Linked DNA regions of Pelodictyon luteolum DSM 273. The protein of the gene in region 2 interacts with the protein of the main gene of each other region in a pairwise test. Links are inferred from orthologs where the notes say so. Each region holds a gene or a part of one and is shown on either strand. Other genes may lie near its edges. The genes, in order: PLUT_RS01440 and def.

Region 1 (8,733 bases), 1.4 Mb from region 2 along the record:
ATACCTGCACGACCTCGTCGATAAGTGAAGGATCCCAGAACCTGGGCGGCGTTGCTGCACCGATTTCCTCAAGTTCAGAAAAAGCGGCCGGGCCCGGCACGCCGCTCTTGAGAAGTCCGGCAAATACCGATCCCACGGGCTCGACACCGATCAGGCGGATCGCGGGGTTCTTTGACTTGAGGAACGCACCGACCCCCGATGCCATGGCTGCGGAGCTGAGCGGAACAAATACGTGGGTGATGGCCCCGTCCGTCTGGCTGAAGATCTCAGGGCCGGTGGAGTCCCGGTGCACCTCGAAGTTGAGGGGGTGGTCGTACATGCCGGCGAAAAAGGCGTTAGAGAGGTTCCCGACAAGGCTTTCGGCCACGTTCATGCAGCTTCGCGCCTCACCCGGCAGGGCATCCGAAGGGGTGATGACCAGCTCGGCGCCGATGGCCCGCAGTACATCCTGTTTTTCGCGAGAGATCTTGTCGGGAGCGACCAGCAGCAGCTTGTAGCCGCGGCTCGCACCAGCCATGGCAAGTGCAATGCCGCTGTTGCCATAGGTCCAGTCGACGAGCGTCATGCCGGGGTGGATGAGATTCTTTTCCTCGGCATCGCGCACCACTGCCGCCGCAACCCGGTAGTAGTGGGAACATGCGGGGTTCATGTACTCGAGCTTCGCCATGACCTTCGCCTGCATCTGGCGCGGCATCTGGCGCAGGAGCACCATCGGGGTCTCTGTCTTGAGTCCGAGGATATCGTTGTTCGGCATCGGCATGCTGTCGAGAATAGTGGTTGCAGGAGGGAAAGAGGCCCCTTCCCGATAGTCAGATGAAAATATACAAAACCACTGAACGAACCGTCTCGATTCAGGGCAAAGCAACTCTTTGCATGCTCAAAGGTACTCAAATTATTCCTTTTTCAGTCAGCAGGCGCCATCTACCCCGCTCCGGCGCTGCTGAAAATCCGCATAATTTTTAATACTTTGCAAGAAATCCAGTAAACCGAAGTGCCACGCACCGCCTATGTGCCCCAATGCACCCGAACCCATGGCTGAAGCCCTCATCAGGCTTCAGCACCTGCAAGAGAATGCCCGGCTCATCAGAAAGAAGGCCGGCGTGCCGCTGATGGCCGTCGTGAAGGCGAACGCATACGGGCACGGCGCCCGTGAGACGGCCCGCGCTCTTCTGGCTGAAGGCATAGGACATTTCGGGGTGGCCAACATCCATGAAGCCATTGAACTCAGGACCTGCGGCTCTCTAAAGAGGCCTGCCGCCATCCTCTCATTCTCCTCCCCCCTGCCGTCCCAGATACCCTCCTACCTGGAGCACGGCATAGAGATGACCGTCTGCGACCCCGCAACCCTCAGGGCGGCAGAGGCTGTGGCATCGGGAGCCGGCGCCACCATCGGCGTCCATCTGAAGGTCGACACCGGCATGGGACGGCTCGGGCTTTCTCCCGCTGAAGCCAAACAGGTCCTGCAGGAACTCCCCCGCTGCCCGCATATCGAGCTCAGGGGAATCTACACCCACTTCGCCGACAGTTCGTTTGACAGGGCATTCACCCGAAAACAGCTCGAAGCGTTCAGGGCTTTCACCGGAGAGTACGAACATGCCTCCGGCCGCAGGGTCCTGAAACACGCAGCCAACAGCGGCGCCATCCTCTCTGAACCGGACGCCACCTTCGACATGGTCCGCCCCGGCATCCTCCTCTACGGCTGCCACCCCTCAAACGATGCCCATCTGCGGCTGGATGTAAAGCCGGTCATGCAGGTAGAAGCCCGGGTCGTCTTCCTGAAAACCGTCACGGCCGGCACCACCATCAGCTACAACCGTACATGGAAGGCAGCGGGACCACGGATAATCGCCACCATAGCGGCTGGATACGCCGACGGCTACCACCGGTCGCTTTCAGGGAAAGCCACCGTCAGCATCAACGCCATCACCTACCCGCAGGTCGGCACCATCACCATGGACCAGATCATGGTCGACCTCGGTACCGAAAGCGATGTCAGGGTCGGCGACCGTGCCGTCCTCTTCGGCTGGGACGGGATGAGGGCAGAGGAACTTGCCTCGCGGGCCGGCACCATCAGCTATGAACTCCTCACCTCCGTTTCAGCGCGCGTCCTGCGGACCGTTGTATAAAGACGCCCGGCAGCCCCTCATTCCATGCACAGCCGTTCCGTACTGCAGGACGGCACCACGGGCCCGCGACAGCATACAACGGGGCCGCTTCATCATGCGCTGTATACGGAAACGCCTGCTTCAGCAGGTGAACGATGCCGATACAACAGGATAGTACCATCTATTTCTTATCTTGAACATAAAAGAGACCCCCTCTGGTATGAACCCGTTCGAACGACTTTCAGAAAAGCTGAGCCTGACGAGAGCGGAAGTTGTCGCAGTCTCGACCCTTCTGGCTTTTCTGGTGTTCGGCGCCATACTCCGTACCATGCATGCAGTGGAGCTGGAATCGGATGCCGTCCGGCAAGCCGAGGCAGCTGTCTTCAGCGACAGGGAGGCCGACAGCCTGATCAAGGCAGCCAGGCTTGATGAAGGCCGTGTGGATGAGGCCGTCAGAAAAAGCATCGCCCTGGAAAAAAGCACCGGAGGCTTTGAATCAACGCCCCGCCGGGCGAAGAAGGAGCCCTTCACCGGAACCGTTTCATTCACAAGCGCCACCAGCACTGAACTGCAGCAGATCCCGGGTGTCGGACCGGTCATGGCGGGGCGGCTCATCGACTTCAGGACGGCGCACCATGGGCACATCGAGTCCTACGATGCGCTCCTCGAGGTAAAGGGAGTAGGAAAGAAAAAACTTGAAGTCCTCAAAAAGCACCTGAGCATCGACCAATGACGAGAAGCATCGTAGCCTGCGCAGTCGATGCAGCCGAAAGCAGCATCGTCAGGCTCAAAACGAGCGGAGGGGATGGGTTCATCCTCACAGAATGCAGGACCGTTCCTGCCGGCTACGCCCTCCTCGCCACCCCGAAAGGACAGCGGGCGCTGAAAAAGCTCTCGGAACATGCCGCCAAATGGTCCGGCGAGCCGCTTTCTCTCTGCATCGCTCACGATACCTACCATCCACTTCCGGCTTATTTCCCCCTGGACGCAACCGATGAAGAGTGCAGGGGGTACAGCCGCCTTGAAGCATCTTACTTTCTCGACGAACCCGGTCACTACGGCTGCGACGTCCTGCCCTTTCTGGAAGAGAGTGCAGGCGGGCTGCAGGGTAAAAAGCTGCTCATGTTCTGGCCGGAGGCCCCGGCAAAAGGCATTGCCGGGGCGTTCAGCAGCCGGCACGCCATTTCCGGCGACAGCACGCCGCTGAAAACGGCAGTGGGGATATCGAAGATGTCGGAAGGGCAGACGGTCCTTCTTGAACTGTCCGGCTCACACGTGCTCCTTGTGGTGGCATCCTGCGGTGCAATTAGCCATTTCAGCCACCGCCGTGTGCTCAACCGGGATGAAACCGCATATTTCGCACTGAAGGAGATCGCAGAAGCCGCTCTTCCGCCCGGCACCCCGGTGCAGACCCGGGGCGCTCTGGCGGACCGGGCAATGGTGGAGCTCATCAGCCGGGAAAGCGCATGCCCGCTGCAGCCCCAGGCGCTGCCACGGACGGTCTCAATCAGCGGAATGGCGCAGAAAACCCTTCAATCACCCTCAGCACTGAACGCCATCATGTCAGCGATCCTTGTGCTTGCATGACTACGGCCTTCCGGCCGCTACCACCTCGGCGATCTGTACGGCGTTGGTAGCCGCGCCCTTGCGAAGGTTGTCGGCGACGATCCAGAGGTTGAGGGTCTTCGGATGCCAGTAGTCGGGCCGGATCCTTCCCACAAACACCTCATCCTTTTCATACGACGTCAGCGGCATGGGGTAGACGCGTGCCGACGGATCGTCCTGCAGGACGATACCGGGGGACCGGCCGAGCAGTTCCTTCACCTCTTCAATGTCGAAGTCGCTTTTCAGCTCGATGTTGAGCGATTCGCCGTGTCCGCCGTACACCGGAATACGGACCGTGGTCGGGGAGACGCTGAGAGAGGAATCACCCATGATTTTCCGGGTCTCGTTGACCATCTTCATCTCCTCCTTCGTGTAGCCGTTGTCGGTGAAAACGTCGATCTGCGGCACGGCGTTGAAGGCGATCTGGTGGAAATGGGTGAACTGCTCCTGGCGCTCTCCGGCAAGCTCGCTCTCCAGGGCATCGCGCCCCGCCTTGCCCTTTCCGGTCACCGACTGGTAGGTCGAGACAATCACCCGGCTGAGCCCGTAACGGTCCATGAGCGGTTTGAGCACAACGACCATCTGGATGGTCGAGCAGTTGGGGTTGGCAATGATCTTGGCCGCACTGCCGTCTGCAGCGAAAATGTCTCCGGGGTTCACCTCGGGAACGACGAGCGGGATGCCCTCGTCCATCCTGAATGCGGAAGAGTTGTCGATGACGACCGCGCCTTCGGCTGCCGCCACAGGAGCCCACTGGCGGCTGGCGGAAGCGCCTGCTGAAAAGAGCGCGATGTCGATCCCGCTGAACGCTTCGGCGGAAGGCACGCAAATCACGTACTCCTTTCCACGGAACGTCACCTTCTGACCGGCGCTCCTTGCCGAAGCGAGCGGAATGATGTCGGTTGCGGGAAAATTCCGCTCTTCAAGGACCTGCAGCATGGTGCGGCCAACAAGGCCGGTCGCGCCGAGTATGGCTACCCGGCACTTTTTCTCGGAACTGCTCATATGGTTGTGTTCGATGCTTTATAGTTCAATACAAGTTTATCTGAATGGTCGTTGAGGTACTCCGCATGCTCGCGGATCCGCCCCTCCCGGGCATAGCCCTCACACTCTTCGCGGTACTCGAGCAGGATACTCTCCACTGCCCGCCAATCCTCCTCGCGCACCAGTTTGTTGCGCACCACCGATACTTTCGGCAGGCCTTTCAGGTAGGTGGCATAATGACGTCGCATTTCAAGCGTCCCGTATTTCTCACCCTTGAACTCCACCGAGAGCTGCAGGTGCTCGATGGCTGCCTTGATGCGCAGTCTGAAGTCGGGTGGAGGCGGCGGGGTGCCGGTTTTCAGGAGATGCTTCGTCCCGGAAAAGATGAACGGGTTGCCGATCGAGCCCCGCCCGATCATCACCCCGTCGGCGCCGGTTTCCAGGAACATCCTCAGTGCGTCTTCGGGACTCCAGACGTCACCGTTGGCGATAAGGGGAATGCGGGCATGCCGTTTGGCCTCCGCAATCCACCCCCAGTCAGCTTTGCCTTTGTACATGTCGCTCCGGGTCCGTCCGTGCAGGGCGAGGGCCTGAATGCCGGCGTCCTCGAGGCGCCGGAGCACATCGAGAATGTTGATCGATTCGTGGTCCCAGCCGATCCGGGTCTTGGCCGTCACCGGCAGCCGGACGGCTTTCACCACGGCCTCGGCAATGGCAGCCATCTTTTCCGGCTCTTTCAGCAGCGCAGCCCCGGCGCCCTTCCCGGCAACCTTCTTCGTCGGGCATCCGAAATTGATGTCAAGGTAATCCGGCTGGAACTCTTCGGCAATCACCGCAGCCTCCACCATCGACTCCACCGTGCTGCCGAAAATCTGCACAGCCAGGGGCCGCTCAACCGGATCCGCCTTCAGTTTCCGGACGGTCTTTTCAATGCCCCGCCTGAGCGCCTCGGCACTGACAAACTCCGTATAGACGATGTCCGCCCCGTGGCGCTTGCAGAGCTGCCGGAACGCGCGGTCGGTCACATCCTCCATGGGGGCGAGGATGACGGGGCGGTCGATGTCGAGCTTTCCGATTTTCATGCCGTCAGGGCTGCAGGGCCTCCGGGTTGCCGGTCATGACATCCTTCACCTGGCTGTGCACCTTCTTGAAAAGCTCGGGGTCTTCGCGCAGCGCCTTCTTCACGGCTTCGCGTCCCTGACCGAGTTTGTCCGGGCCGTAGCTGAACCATGAACCAGCCTTCTTGACCACACCGAACTCCACGGCAAGATCGATCAACTCGCCCATGAGGGAGATGCCCTCCCCGTAAAGGATATCGAACTCGGCAATCCTGAAAGGAGGCGCAACCTTGTTCTTGACCACTTTAACCTTCGTGCGGTTGCCGATGATTTCGTCGCCGTCTTTCAGCTGGGCAATCTTGCGGATATCGAGCCGGATAGAGGAATAAAACTTGAGCGCCTTGCCGCCGGTGGTTGTTTCCGGGCTTCCGTACATGACGCCAATCTTGTCGCGCAGCTGGTTGATGAAGATGCAGACGCTGCTCGACTTGGAGATGGCGCCGGTAAGTTTGCGCAGCGCCTGGCTCATGAGCCGGGCCTGCAGACCGACCACGCTGTCTCCCATCTCTCCCTCAAGCTCCGCCTGAGGCACAAGGGCTGCAACGGAATCGACAACGACCACGTCGACCGCGCCGCTGCGCACGAGTGTTTCAACAATGGAGAGCGCCTGCTCGCCGGACTCCGGCTGGCTGATCAGCATGGCATTGATGTCAACCCCGAGCTTGCGGGCATAGCTGGGGTCGAAAGCGTGCTCAGCATCAACAAGAGCGGCGATGCCGCCGGCCTTCTGGGCTTCGGCGATGACATGAAGCGCAAGGGTGGTTTTGCCGGACGATTCGGGGCCGTATATCTCCGTCACCCTGCCGCGCGGAAGGCCTCCGACGCCAAGAGCGAAATCGAGGGTCATCGATCCGGTTGAAATCGACTGGACCTGCATCACTGCCGAATCGTCCCCGAGGCGCATGATGGCACCTTTGCCGAACTGCTTTTCAAGGGCTTCGACAGCGAGGTTCAGCTGTTTGAGTTTTGCCGGATCAACGCCTGGGGCGGTCTCTGCGGGTCTGGGTGTAGCCATGGTGCATTTAGGGGTATGGTGAACGAAAAAAACCGGCCCTTCAGGTTACTGCGCTTAAGAGAGTCTCTTCAAGCGGCCGGTAGCTGACCTGAAGTTCCTCCGTTGATTTCATGTTGCTGTATGAAGCCCTCCGCCCGGCAAGGCGGATGCTCTCAATGCTGATGAACGACGGGCGGCCTGAGATCCAGGAATAGAGTTCGCCGCCGATGCCTGCCAAGGAGCCGATGGGACCCGGTAGGGCGATGGTGGGGCGCGTGCGGCTGCCGGGAAGCTCAGCGATGCGCAGGTAAAGCTCCTTGAAAGTCATATTGTGGCCCACCACCAGATAACGTTCACCGCTGCGGCCGAGGCGCCATCCGGCAATGAGGGCGTCGACGACGTCAGAAACATCGACAAAACCGGTACCGCCCGTCGGATGCACCGGGATGCGTCCCTGATAGATGAGGCGCAGGACATCGTTCGATGAGCTCTTCGACGCAGGATTCGAGGGGTCCCGGCCGATGACAACCCCCGGGCTCACCATGACGGCCTCAAGCCCCTCGGCGGCTCCGCGCAAGACCTCGAGTTCGGCAAGATGCTTCGACTCCATGTACCCGTTCCGGCGCTGCCAGTCCTGGAAAGAAGCCGATTCACCGACCGGCGAACCATCCTCGGTGGCGCCGGCCGCGGCCATCGAGCTGGTGACGACCAGACGCCGGACCCCGGCGTTGAGGCATGCGTTCACCACGTTTCGGGTGCCGAGGACATTGACGTCGTAGAGCTCGCCAGTGTGGCGCTTCGTATAGGAAATCAGCCCCGCAGAGTGGAACACGGTGTCGATGCCCCGGAATGCCAGATCAAGCGCAGGCTGGTTCAGGATGTCCGCCCGCACGACCTCCACGGGAAGGGTGCCCGAAAAGGAGCAGTCCGAGCCCTCACGGGCAACGATCCGCACCCCCTCACCGCCGCCGGCACCCCTCATGAGCGAAAGCAGCAGCTGCGAACCTATGTAACCGGTCGCGCCGGTAATGGCAATGGATGCAGTGGACATGAATCGGCTATAAGGTAGTTCGGCCCCTCCGGAAGGGCGCACGCTCCGCCAGTGAGCGCCTCTGTTTTTAAACATAAGAATAAAAACTACATTGCTCTCAATTCCAATGAAGAGGACCAGAAATTTTTCGGATGATGCGGCAGCAGAGAGCGACACATACCAATGAAGCGGTTATTGAGGAACGGCTCCCCAACGGCCTGAGGGTCGTGACGGACCGCGTGGCGTCGGTTGAGAGTGTGACGCTCGGCATCCTCATTGAAGCCGGCTCGCGCGACGACCCCGAAGACGCCGCGGGGCTCGCGCATTTCATCGAACATGCCATCTTCAAGGGCACCGGACGCCGCTCCTATCTGGACATCGCACGGGACATCGAAAAGCACGGCGGCTACCTTGACGCCTGGACCACCAAGGAACATACCTGCATCTACCTCCGCTGCCTCAGCCGGCACCTGGAGGCTTCGTTCGAACTGCTCGCCGATCTCGTATCGGACCCGGTGTTCCCTCCCGAAGAGATCGAGAAGGAAAAAGAGGTGGTACTGGAGGAGATCAGCAGCGTGGAGGACGCGCCGGAAGAGATGGTGTTCGAGGAGTTTGACCTCCGATCCTTCCCCCGCCACCCGCTGGGACGGCCGATACTCGGAACCATGGAGAGCGTAGAGGGAATATCGGCCAGCCACCTCACGGCGTTCATCCGGGAACACTACCGCCCCTCGAAGATGATCCTCAGCGCCACAGGCAATGTCCGCCACGCCGAGATCACCGGGCTCGCGGAACGGTTTCTCAATAGAGCGGATATGTCTTCCGGGTGCGCAACGCGCATGATGTTCCGTCCGGAGGATTACCGGCCGTTCAACAAAACACTGAAAAAACGGATCT
Region 2 (8,698 bases):
ATTCCGATTTCAGCTGCATCGCCCCGAATCCGTCGATTCTGCAGTCGATGTCATGGTCGCCTTCGACGAGGCGGATGTTCTTCACCTTCGTGCCCCCTTTGATCGGTGCGGAAGCGCCTTTCACTTTCAGGTCCTTGATGACGGTCACGGTGTCGCCATCCTGCAGGATCGTGCCGTTCGCATCCTTCCACACACGGGTCGCTTCTGTCGCCGCATCCCCCGTGCGGGTCCATTCATGAGCGCATTCGGGGCAGACGAGAAGGGCTCCGACCTCATAGGTGTATTCGGAGTTGCATTTCGGACAGTTCGGGAGGTTGCTCATGGTAATAGGGTGTGTTATGGTGATTCGATGGTCGTTGTTACTCGGGCTTGATGTAGAGGTAATCGTAATGGATTATCGGTTTTTCGCCCTTCTTGCCCATGGCGGCGCGGGCTTTTTCGTCGCTGCAGCAGGCCATGCCGTAGCCGATGACCTTGCCGTTTTCAGAGCATATCCTGATGACATCTCCTTTTGAGAAAGAGCCTTCCACTCCGGTGACGCCAACGGGAAGAAGGCTGCTGGCCCGTTCCCCGGAGGTGAGTGCGCTTTGAGCTCCTTCGTTGATGATTACGGCCCCTTTTTCAAGCCCTTCGCTGTGGGCAATCCACTGTTTGCGACCGTGCTTGGGCTTCTGGGCGGGGAAGCGGGTGCCGACCTCTTCGCCGCCGGCAATCTGCTGCAGGATGCCGGGGGTGGTGCCGTTGGCGATGTGCACGGTGATGCCGAGGCGCGACAGCTTGTTGGCGATGTTGCATTTGGTGAGCATGCCACCGCGCCCGAACTCCGACTTGGTCGGCCGGACGAACTGGCTGAAGTTTTTCGATGCAGGCTCGATTTCCCGGATGAGCTTTTTCTCTTCACCCGTCATGTCGAAGAGCCCGTCGACGTTGGAGAGGATGATATGGGCATCGACCTGCATCATCGAGGCGATCAGGCCCGACAGTTCGTCATTGTCGGTGAACATCAGCTCGGTGACTGCGACAGCGTCGTTTTCGTTGACGATGGGGATGATTTTCTGCTGGAGCAGGGCATTCAGACAGGTACGCATGTTGAGGTAGTGCTGGCGGTCGCGGAAGTCCTCCCTGGTGACAAGGATCTGTGCGGCAAGCATGTCGTGCTCTGCGAAGCGGTCGGCGTAAGCGTTGACAAGGCGGATCTGGCCGGTTGCGGCCAGAACCTGGCGGGCTTCCACCGTCGTCATGCTTCCGGATGGCTTGACGATGCTCCTGCCGGCCCCCACGGCGCCCGACGAAACGAGGATAACCTTCACTCCGGCGGAGGCGAGTTCAGCAATCCCCCGGGTGAGATCGGCGATGATTGCAGGATCAAGACGCCCGTCCTTGCCTGTGATGACGTTGGTGCCGACCTTGACGACGATTTTTCTGTAGACCCGATGAGCCTGGTTCATGTCACTGTTATACTGCATGTTGCTGGGAGAGGTGCAGGCCTGCCACGCCGATGATGATAAGCCCGAGAGAGATGATTTTGACGGGGTTGATGGCTTCGGCAAACCATATGACGCCAATCATTGAGACCAATGCCGTTCCCAGTCCCGCCCAAATGGCATAGGACATGCCAATCGGAAGTACTTTCAGGGCCTGTCCAAGCAAGGTAAAACTCAGGGTGTAAAAAATAAAGACAAAAACAGATGGTACCAGCTTTGTGAAGCCGTCGGAAAACTTGAGGCATGTCGTGCCTGCCACTTCAGTGGCAATGGCCATGAATAGTGCTATCCAGTGCATGGTTCAGTGGTGAGGAGGTTTCAACGTCCGATGATTGTTTCCGCGCTCAATATACAAACTCTCACGAGGAGGCGGAGCGTGTTTTCCAGAGTGCCTTCCGGTTTGCCGGCTAGGGAAAAGATGTGCATATTTCCCCACAGGAAACGGCCGGATCCTATTAGTTTTGGTATATGAGTTGTATGAACCTTTCGACGTACGGACGATGCTCCTGACGGGAACCATTGACATGTCGCTGCCCCTGCGCAATCCCGTGCTCCAGTACTCGCTGATACTGCTCATCATCCTGTTCGCTCCGCTGCTTCTCAGCCGCCTCAAGATTCCGAGCCTCATCAGCCTTATCATAGCCGGCGCCGTCGTCGGCCCGCACGGTTTCAACCTTATGCTCCGCGACAGCAGCATCGTGCTGTTCGGTACCGTGGGCCTGCTTTACATCATGTTCATGGCGGGCCTTGAAATCGATGTCGTCGATTTCCGCAAAAATACCCGCAACAGCATCTTTTTCGGGCTGTACACCTTTTTCATCGCACTCAGCTTCGGCATTATGGCTGGTGTATGGCTGCTCGGGCTCTCGGTGCTCTCCGCCACCCTGATCGGGAGCATTCTGGCCTCCCACACCCTCATTCTCTACCCGACGGTCAGCCGGATCGGCATTTCCAGGGACCGCGCGGTCAATATCGCCGTCGGCGGAACCATCATCACCGACACCCTGGCCCTGCTTCTCCTTGCCGTCGTGACCGGCATGTCGTCCGGCTCTCTGTCAAGCGCGTTCTGGATCCGGCTGCTCATCTCCCTCAGTTTCTTTTCCCTTGTCGTACTGCTGGCTTTTCCCGTCATTGCACGATGGTTTTTCAAGCGCTTCGATGACAGCGTCCTGCAGTACCTCTTCGTTCTGGCTCTGGTATTCATGGCGGGCTTTCTTGCCCAGGCGGCCGGTGTCGAGCCCATCATCGGCGCCTTTTTCGCGGGGCTGGCCCTGAACCGCCTGATTCCCCATACTTCGCCCCTCATGAACCGCATCCGGTTCGTCGGCAACGCGATTTTCATCCCGTTTTTCCTGATCGGGGTCGGTATGCTCATCAACATCCGGGGCTTTTTCAGTGACTTCCGGAGCATTTGGGTCGCCATCGTCATCATCGTCGCCGCCGCTTCGGCCAAATACCTTTCGGCCTTTCTTACCCAGAAATTCTTCCGTCTGAGCAACGACCAGCGCAACCTCGTTTACGGACTTATCGGCGCGCATGCCGCAGTTGCCCTTGCAACGGTTCTCATAGGCTACGGCATCGTTACCGGGTACGCCGTTGACGGCTCGCCGGTGCGTCTCCTCGACGAAAGTATCCTTGATGGTACCATTGTCTTCATCCTGGTGACATGTACCATCGCTTCCATCGTCGGAGAGAAGGCTGCCGTGAGGGTGGCAGCAGCGGCCGAAGTTGAGGAAAAACCAGTTGAGTCCTCTTCTTCAGCGACCGAAGAGCGGATTCTCATTCCCCTCAGCCGGCCCGACCAGGTCGACGAGCTCATCAATCTCAGCGTTACCCTGAAGTCGCCAAAAAGCCCCGGCAGCCTCTACGCACTCCATGTCGCCGACGACAGCGTCAGTGATGAAGCTGCTGAAAAGAGCGGGCGGAAGATTCTGGAGAAAGCCGCGGTTGCTGCATCCTCAACCGATAACGCTCTGAACCAGCTGCTGCGTTTCGACAGCGACATCACCAACGGCATATCGGGTGTCATCCGTGAGCACAAGATCACCGACCTCATTCTCGGCCTGCACCAGAAGAGAGGCGGGCTCAGCGACAGTTTCCTCGGGGAGGCCTCCGAAACCCTTCTCAAGCGCGGCAATGTCACGACCTATATCTACCGCCCCGTGCAGTCGCTGGACACTATAAAACGCACCATCCTCATCGTGCCGGCGGGTGCGGAGTACGAGGCAGGTTTCAGGCTCTGGATCGGCAAGATCGCAAGCCTCGTCAAAAACACGGGAGTCCGCCTTGTGGTCTATTCAACGCGCCAGACCATTTCCGTACTGAAAGAGGGCTGGGGTTCGGCAGTCTCAAATGCCGAGTACCGGCAGTTCAGGGACTGGAACGACTTCCTCGCATTGTCCGGTGAGGTGAAGATCGACGACAGCCTCATCATTGTGATGAGCCGGAAGCACGGACGCTCCTACCATCCGGGAATGGCAAAAATTCCCACGCATCTCGGCAAGTACTTCCAGAAAAACAGCTTTATCCTGCTCTGGCCCGTCCAGAGCGAGGCCGAAGAGGCGCCGGTTCCTGAAAATGCCCTGCAGAAAGGCCTCGATACCCTTGAGCGCTTCGGCAGGCTCTTTGGCGGGGCGTACCGACGGATCCACCTGCCGGGCGTGGTCACGAAGAAAAAAGAGTGAGGCTGTAGGGGGGGGGCAGGCCGGGCGGCTATTTTTCGGCTTTCCTGCGGCGCCGGCAGGTTTTGCCTGCGGCATCATCCATGCATTTTCCGAACACCTGGAGACTGAAGCTCCCAAGCTGGAATCCCTGCTCGCGGCAGAGCCGCTCAAGCAGGCCTCCAAGTTCAGCGCTTGCGATTTCAACGACGAGTCCGCACTGTTCACAGACCACATGCAGGTGGTTTGCCACGCCGTGCGACTGTTCGTAGTGGGTATGCTTGTGTCCGAGGTCAATTTTGGCCACGAGGTGGACCCGGAACAGGAGGTCGAGGGTATGATAGACGGTTGCACGCGATATGGCGATGCCCCGGTCCTTCATACGCCGGTATATTTCATCGGCATCGAGATGTGTTCCCGAACCGTACACTTCACGAAGAACCGCGATGCGCTCCGTCGTGCAACGCATCCCCTCTGCTTTCATATACGAGCGGAACAGTGTCTCTGCCTGGCGGGTTGCCGCCTTCGGCTGCCGTTTATTGTCGTCGGTGTCTGCCATATGTGGTTAAATATACAAACTAAAAACAAGAATCGCTGAGCCCCGGCCCGGAGGTGCGCGGGGAGGGGATCGGGGAAAATTGCAGGATATTGTTATTTTCCCCTCACACAGCAGCGTACCGCCTCTTCCGGGGCAACTTTACGGACGTTCCGGAGGTTGGTTCAAACACAGAGAGAGCGGAAACGGCGTGTGGATGTTTTTTGCCGCTGTCCCAGTAAAGATTGAATTGTTGCTCCCATGATTCTGCCGATCAATACATACTCCGATGAAGTCCTTCACCAGAAGGCAAAGCCGCTGAAAGGCGTCGACGCTGACATCTCGTCTCTTATCGATTCTATGTTCGAGTCCATGGAAAACGCTTCGGGCATCGGCCTTGCCGCCCCGCAGGTCGGCTGTTCCATCCGGCTTCTCGTGCTGGATGTTTCCTGCATGAAGTCTTATGAGGATGTGCCGCCGATGGTGGTCATCAACCCCAACGTCCTTGCTGTGCGCGGAAAGAACCTGATGGAGGAGGGGTGCCTCAGTGTTCCCGGCGTGCAGGGCGATGTGCTTCGCCCGTCTGAAATTACCCTGAAATACCGGGACCGGAACTTCCAGGAACATACTGAGGAGTTTTCCGGTATGCTTGCCCGGGTACTGCAGCATGAGATAGACCATCTCAACGGCACGCTTTTCGTTGACAGGATGGAGAAGCGGGACCGTCGCCGGATCCAGCAGGAACTCGACGATATCGCTGCCGGGCTGGTTCCTGCCGACTACCCCATAGCCCGGGAGTGTTCCCGGGGCGGGGAGGGTCCGGCCTGCATGTGACTATGCCTGCCGGCCATGACCCGGCCATTGCAACTCATTGAAAAGAAAGCTCTTTGCCATGCGGATACTGTTTATGGGTACCCCCGAATTCGCCGTTCCTTCGCTCAGGGCGGTTGCCGGTGCCGGCCCGGGATTTGAGGTTGTGATGGTCGTTACCGGTCCCGACCGCCCGCGCCGCAGCAGGAATTCGGCGCCGGAACCGACCCCGGTGAAGCAGGCGGCTCTGGAGCTCGGGCTTCGGGTCCTTGAAGTTGAGGACGTGAAGGATCCTGCTTTTGCCTCAACGGTGCAGGAGCTCCGTCCCGATGTGATCGTTGTTGCGGCGTTCCGGATCCTCCCTCCGGCCGTCTACGGGGCAGCTCGCCTCGGCTCGTTCAACCTTCACGCTTCGCTGCTTCCGGCATACCGGGGAGCCGCTCCCATCAACCATGCACTGATGCAGGGGGATAGGGAGAGCGGAGTCACGACTTTTTTCCTCCAGCAGCAGGTCGATACCGGAAACATCATCCTGAAGCGCAGCACCCCGGTCGGGAGCGATGAGAACGCCACCGAACTTGCCCTGAGGCTCTCTTTCATCGGTGCTGAGGCTGTCCTGGCAACCCTCCGCCTGATAGCGGAAGGGCGTGCCGATGTCTCCCTTCAGGATGAATCAATGGCGTCGAAGGCTCCGAAGCTGACGAGGCAGAACACCAGAATCGACTGGAACCGGAGCGCCGCCGATCTCCACAACTTCATCAGAGGCCTCTCCATGCGCCCTGCTGCCTGGACCACCCTTGGGGGAAAAAGCGTGAAGATCTTCCGCTCCGCCGCGGCGCCCCAGATGTCGCCGTCTTCTCCGTGCGCTCCCGGCTCCCTTCTCATCGACGATGGCAGGCTCTATGCCCGCGGCACTGATGGCTGGATCGAACTGCTTCTCCTGCAGCTTGAGGGCAAGCGACCGATGGAGGCACCGGAGTTCGTCCGGGGGTTCCGTCCGGAGGTGACGGAACCGCAGCTTGTTTGAGGGTCCTGCTGATGTCGCAATCACCGTTATTTTGAGTATATTTTGCACCTTGCAATACAACAGAGAATAAACCGTTTTTTATATGGCCCCGTCCAGTCCGGAAGTCAGCCGCATCAGGAACTTCTGCATCATAGCCCACATTGATCATGGCAAGTCCACTCTGGCCGACCGCCTGCTGGAGATGACCCATACCCTTGACCGCACACAGATGGATTCGGCTCAGGTGCTTGATGACATGGACCTCGAACGCGAACGGGGCATTACCATCAAGAGCCATGCCGTGCAGATGAAGTACTGCTCGGTGGCGGGGGATGACTATACCCTCAACCTCATCGATACCCCGGGTCACGTTGATTTCAGCTATGAGGTCTCGCGTTCCCTTGCCGCCTGCGAAGGCGCGCTGCTTGTCGTCGATGCTACCCAGGGCGTCGAGGCGCAGACCATCGCGAACCTGTATCTTGCCATCGAGGCAGGGCTCGAGATCATACCGGTCATCAACAAGATTGATCTTCCCTCGTCCGATGTCGAGGGCGTCGCCCGCCAGATCATTGATCTCATCGGCATCGAGCGTGAGGAGATCCTGCAGGTGTCGGCGAAGGCAGGGCTCGGCGTGGCCGAGCTGATGGAGGCCATCATCGCCCGCGTTCCCGCTCCGGCTGACAACAGGAAGCAGCCCCTCCGCGCTCTCATTTTCGACTCCGTGTTCGATCCTTACCGCGGCGCGGTGGTCTACCTCCGTATTGTTGACGGCGTGCTTCGTCGCGGCGAGAAGGTCCGCTTCTTCGCCAACGACAAGATCTTCCTTGCCGACGAGATCGGTACCATGGCCCTCAAACGTCAGCCCAAAGAGGTGCTTGAGGCGGGTGACGTCGGTTATCTGATATGCTCCATCAAGGATGTGAAGGACGCCAAGGTGGGCGACACGGTTACCCACGCGGAAGTGCCTGCCGAAAAACGGCTTGCGGGTTACAAGGATGTGAAGCCGATGGTGTTCAGCGGCCTTTATCCTGTAAACTCGAATGAGTTTGAGGATCTCAGGGAGTCGCTCGAAAAGCTCTCCCTGAACGACGCTTCGCTCGTCTATACCCCGGAAACCTCCGTAGCTCTCGGCTTCGGGTTCCGCTGCGGATTCCTCGGCCTGCTTCATATGGAGATCATCCAGGAGCGGCTCGAGCGTGAATATGACATGAACATCATCACCACGGTGCCGAATGTGGAGTACCGGGTGATTATGACGAACGGTGAGACTGTCATTGTCGACAACCCGTCGAAAATGCCCGATACAACGCGCATTGCTCATGTGGAGGAGCCTTATGTCAGCATGCAGATCATCACGCTCGCGGACTATATCGGCAACATCATGAAGCTCGGCATGGAGCGCCGGGGCGAGTACCGGAACACCGACTATCTCGACACCCAGCGCGTCAACATGCACTTCGAGTTCCCCCTGGCCGAAATCGTGTTTGATTTCCATGACCGGCTGAAGTCGATCTCGAAAGGCTACGCGTCGATGGATTACGAGTATATCGGGTACCGCGAGTCGGACCTTGTGAAGCTCGATGTCCTGCTCAACGCCGAGCCGGTCGACGCCCTTTCCATCATCGTGCACCGCTCGAAAGCCTACGACTGGGGTCGCAAGCTCTGCGGAAAGCTGAAGGGCATCATTCCGAAGCAGATGTACGAGGTTGCCATCCAGGCGGCCATCGGCAGCCGGATCATTTCTCGCGAAACGATTTCAGCGATGCGCAAGAACGTGCTTGCCAAGTGTTACGGCGGTGACATCAGCCGCAAACGCAAGCTTCTCGAGAAGCAGAAAGAGGGCAAGAAGCGCATGAAGCAGGTCGGACGTGTCGAAGTGCCCCAGGAGGCGTTCCTTGCGATCCTCAACATCGACGAATAAGCCGGAACGATAGATCGAGGGATGAAAAAGAGCGGTATGACGCAGGATCGTCCCGAAAAAAACGTCAAAAAATCGGTGTGTCATTACTCCGCATTTCAGCAATCGTAACCCAATAAGCCACTTGAATACAGCAGAGAACAGCCGCATGAAAAAGCATTCGAGAGAGTGGATGGAAGCGCTCATCATTGCCGCGATATTTGCTTCCCTTCTGCGGGTGTTTGTCGTCGAGTCCTACCGGATCCCTACCGGTTCGATGGAAAAAACCCTCATGGCGGGCGACTT

What was found.
Region 1: the proteins of def (region 2) and PLUT_RS01440 interact in binary tests that used the Escherichia coli proteins (3 or more experiments, as listed by UniProt). The link is inferred for Pelodictyon luteolum DSM 273 from one-to-one orthologs.

The regions. Positions count from the first base shown.
Region 1 is NC_007512.1:278,832-287,564, reverse strand. What follows is about bases 2,705-5,703. They hold PLUT_RS01440 (aspartate-semialdehyde dehydrogenase), read right to left. Parts: upstream 4,716-5,703; coding sequence 3,693-4,715; downstream 2,705-3,692. Other genes in these bases: dusB (tRNA dihydrouridine synthase DusB), read right to left, coding at 4,712-5,703; PLUT_RS01445 (hypothetical protein), read left to right, coding at 2,835-3,692; PLUT_RS01450 (ComEA family DNA-binding protein), read left to right, coding at 2,705-2,838. Also shown: PLUT_RS01460 (pyridoxal-phosphate dependent enzyme), read right to left, coding at 1-754; alr (alanine racemase), read left to right, coding at 1,032-2,126; more of PLUT_RS01450, read left to right, coding at 2,326-2,704; more of dusB, read right to left, coding at 5,704-5,776; recombinase RecA, read right to left, coding at 5,781-6,827; PLUT_RS01425 (NAD-dependent epimerase/dehydratase family protein), read right to left, coding at 6,868-7,857; PLUT_RS01420 (M16 family metallopeptidase), read left to right, coding at 7,989-8,733.
Region 2 is NC_007512.1:1,655,414-1,664,111, reverse strand. What follows is about bases 3,763-6,726. They hold def (peptide deformylase), read left to right. Parts: upstream 3,763-4,940; coding sequence 4,941-5,513; downstream 5,514-6,726. Other genes in these bases: lepA (translation elongation factor 4), read left to right, coding at 6,599-6,726; fmt (methionyl-tRNA formyltransferase), read left to right, coding at 5,572-6,516; PLUT_RS07635 (Fur family transcriptional regulator), read right to left, coding at 4,197-4,703; PLUT_RS07640 (cation:proton antiporter), read left to right, coding at 3,763-4,168. Also shown: PLUT_RS07655 (zinc ribbon domain-containing protein YjdM), read right to left, coding at 1-322; proB (glutamate 5-kinase), read right to left, coding at 360-1,466; PLUT_RS07645 (DMT family transporter), read right to left, coding at 1,456-1,782; more of PLUT_RS07640, read left to right, coding at 1,985-3,762; more of lepA, read left to right, coding at 6,727-8,416; lepB (signal peptidase I), read left to right, coding at 8,562-8,698. UniProt on the Escherichia coli protein: Removes the formyl group from the N-terminal Met of newly synthesized proteins. Requires at least a dipeptide for an efficient rate of reaction. N-terminal L-methionine is a prerequisite for activity but the enzyme has broad specificity at other positions.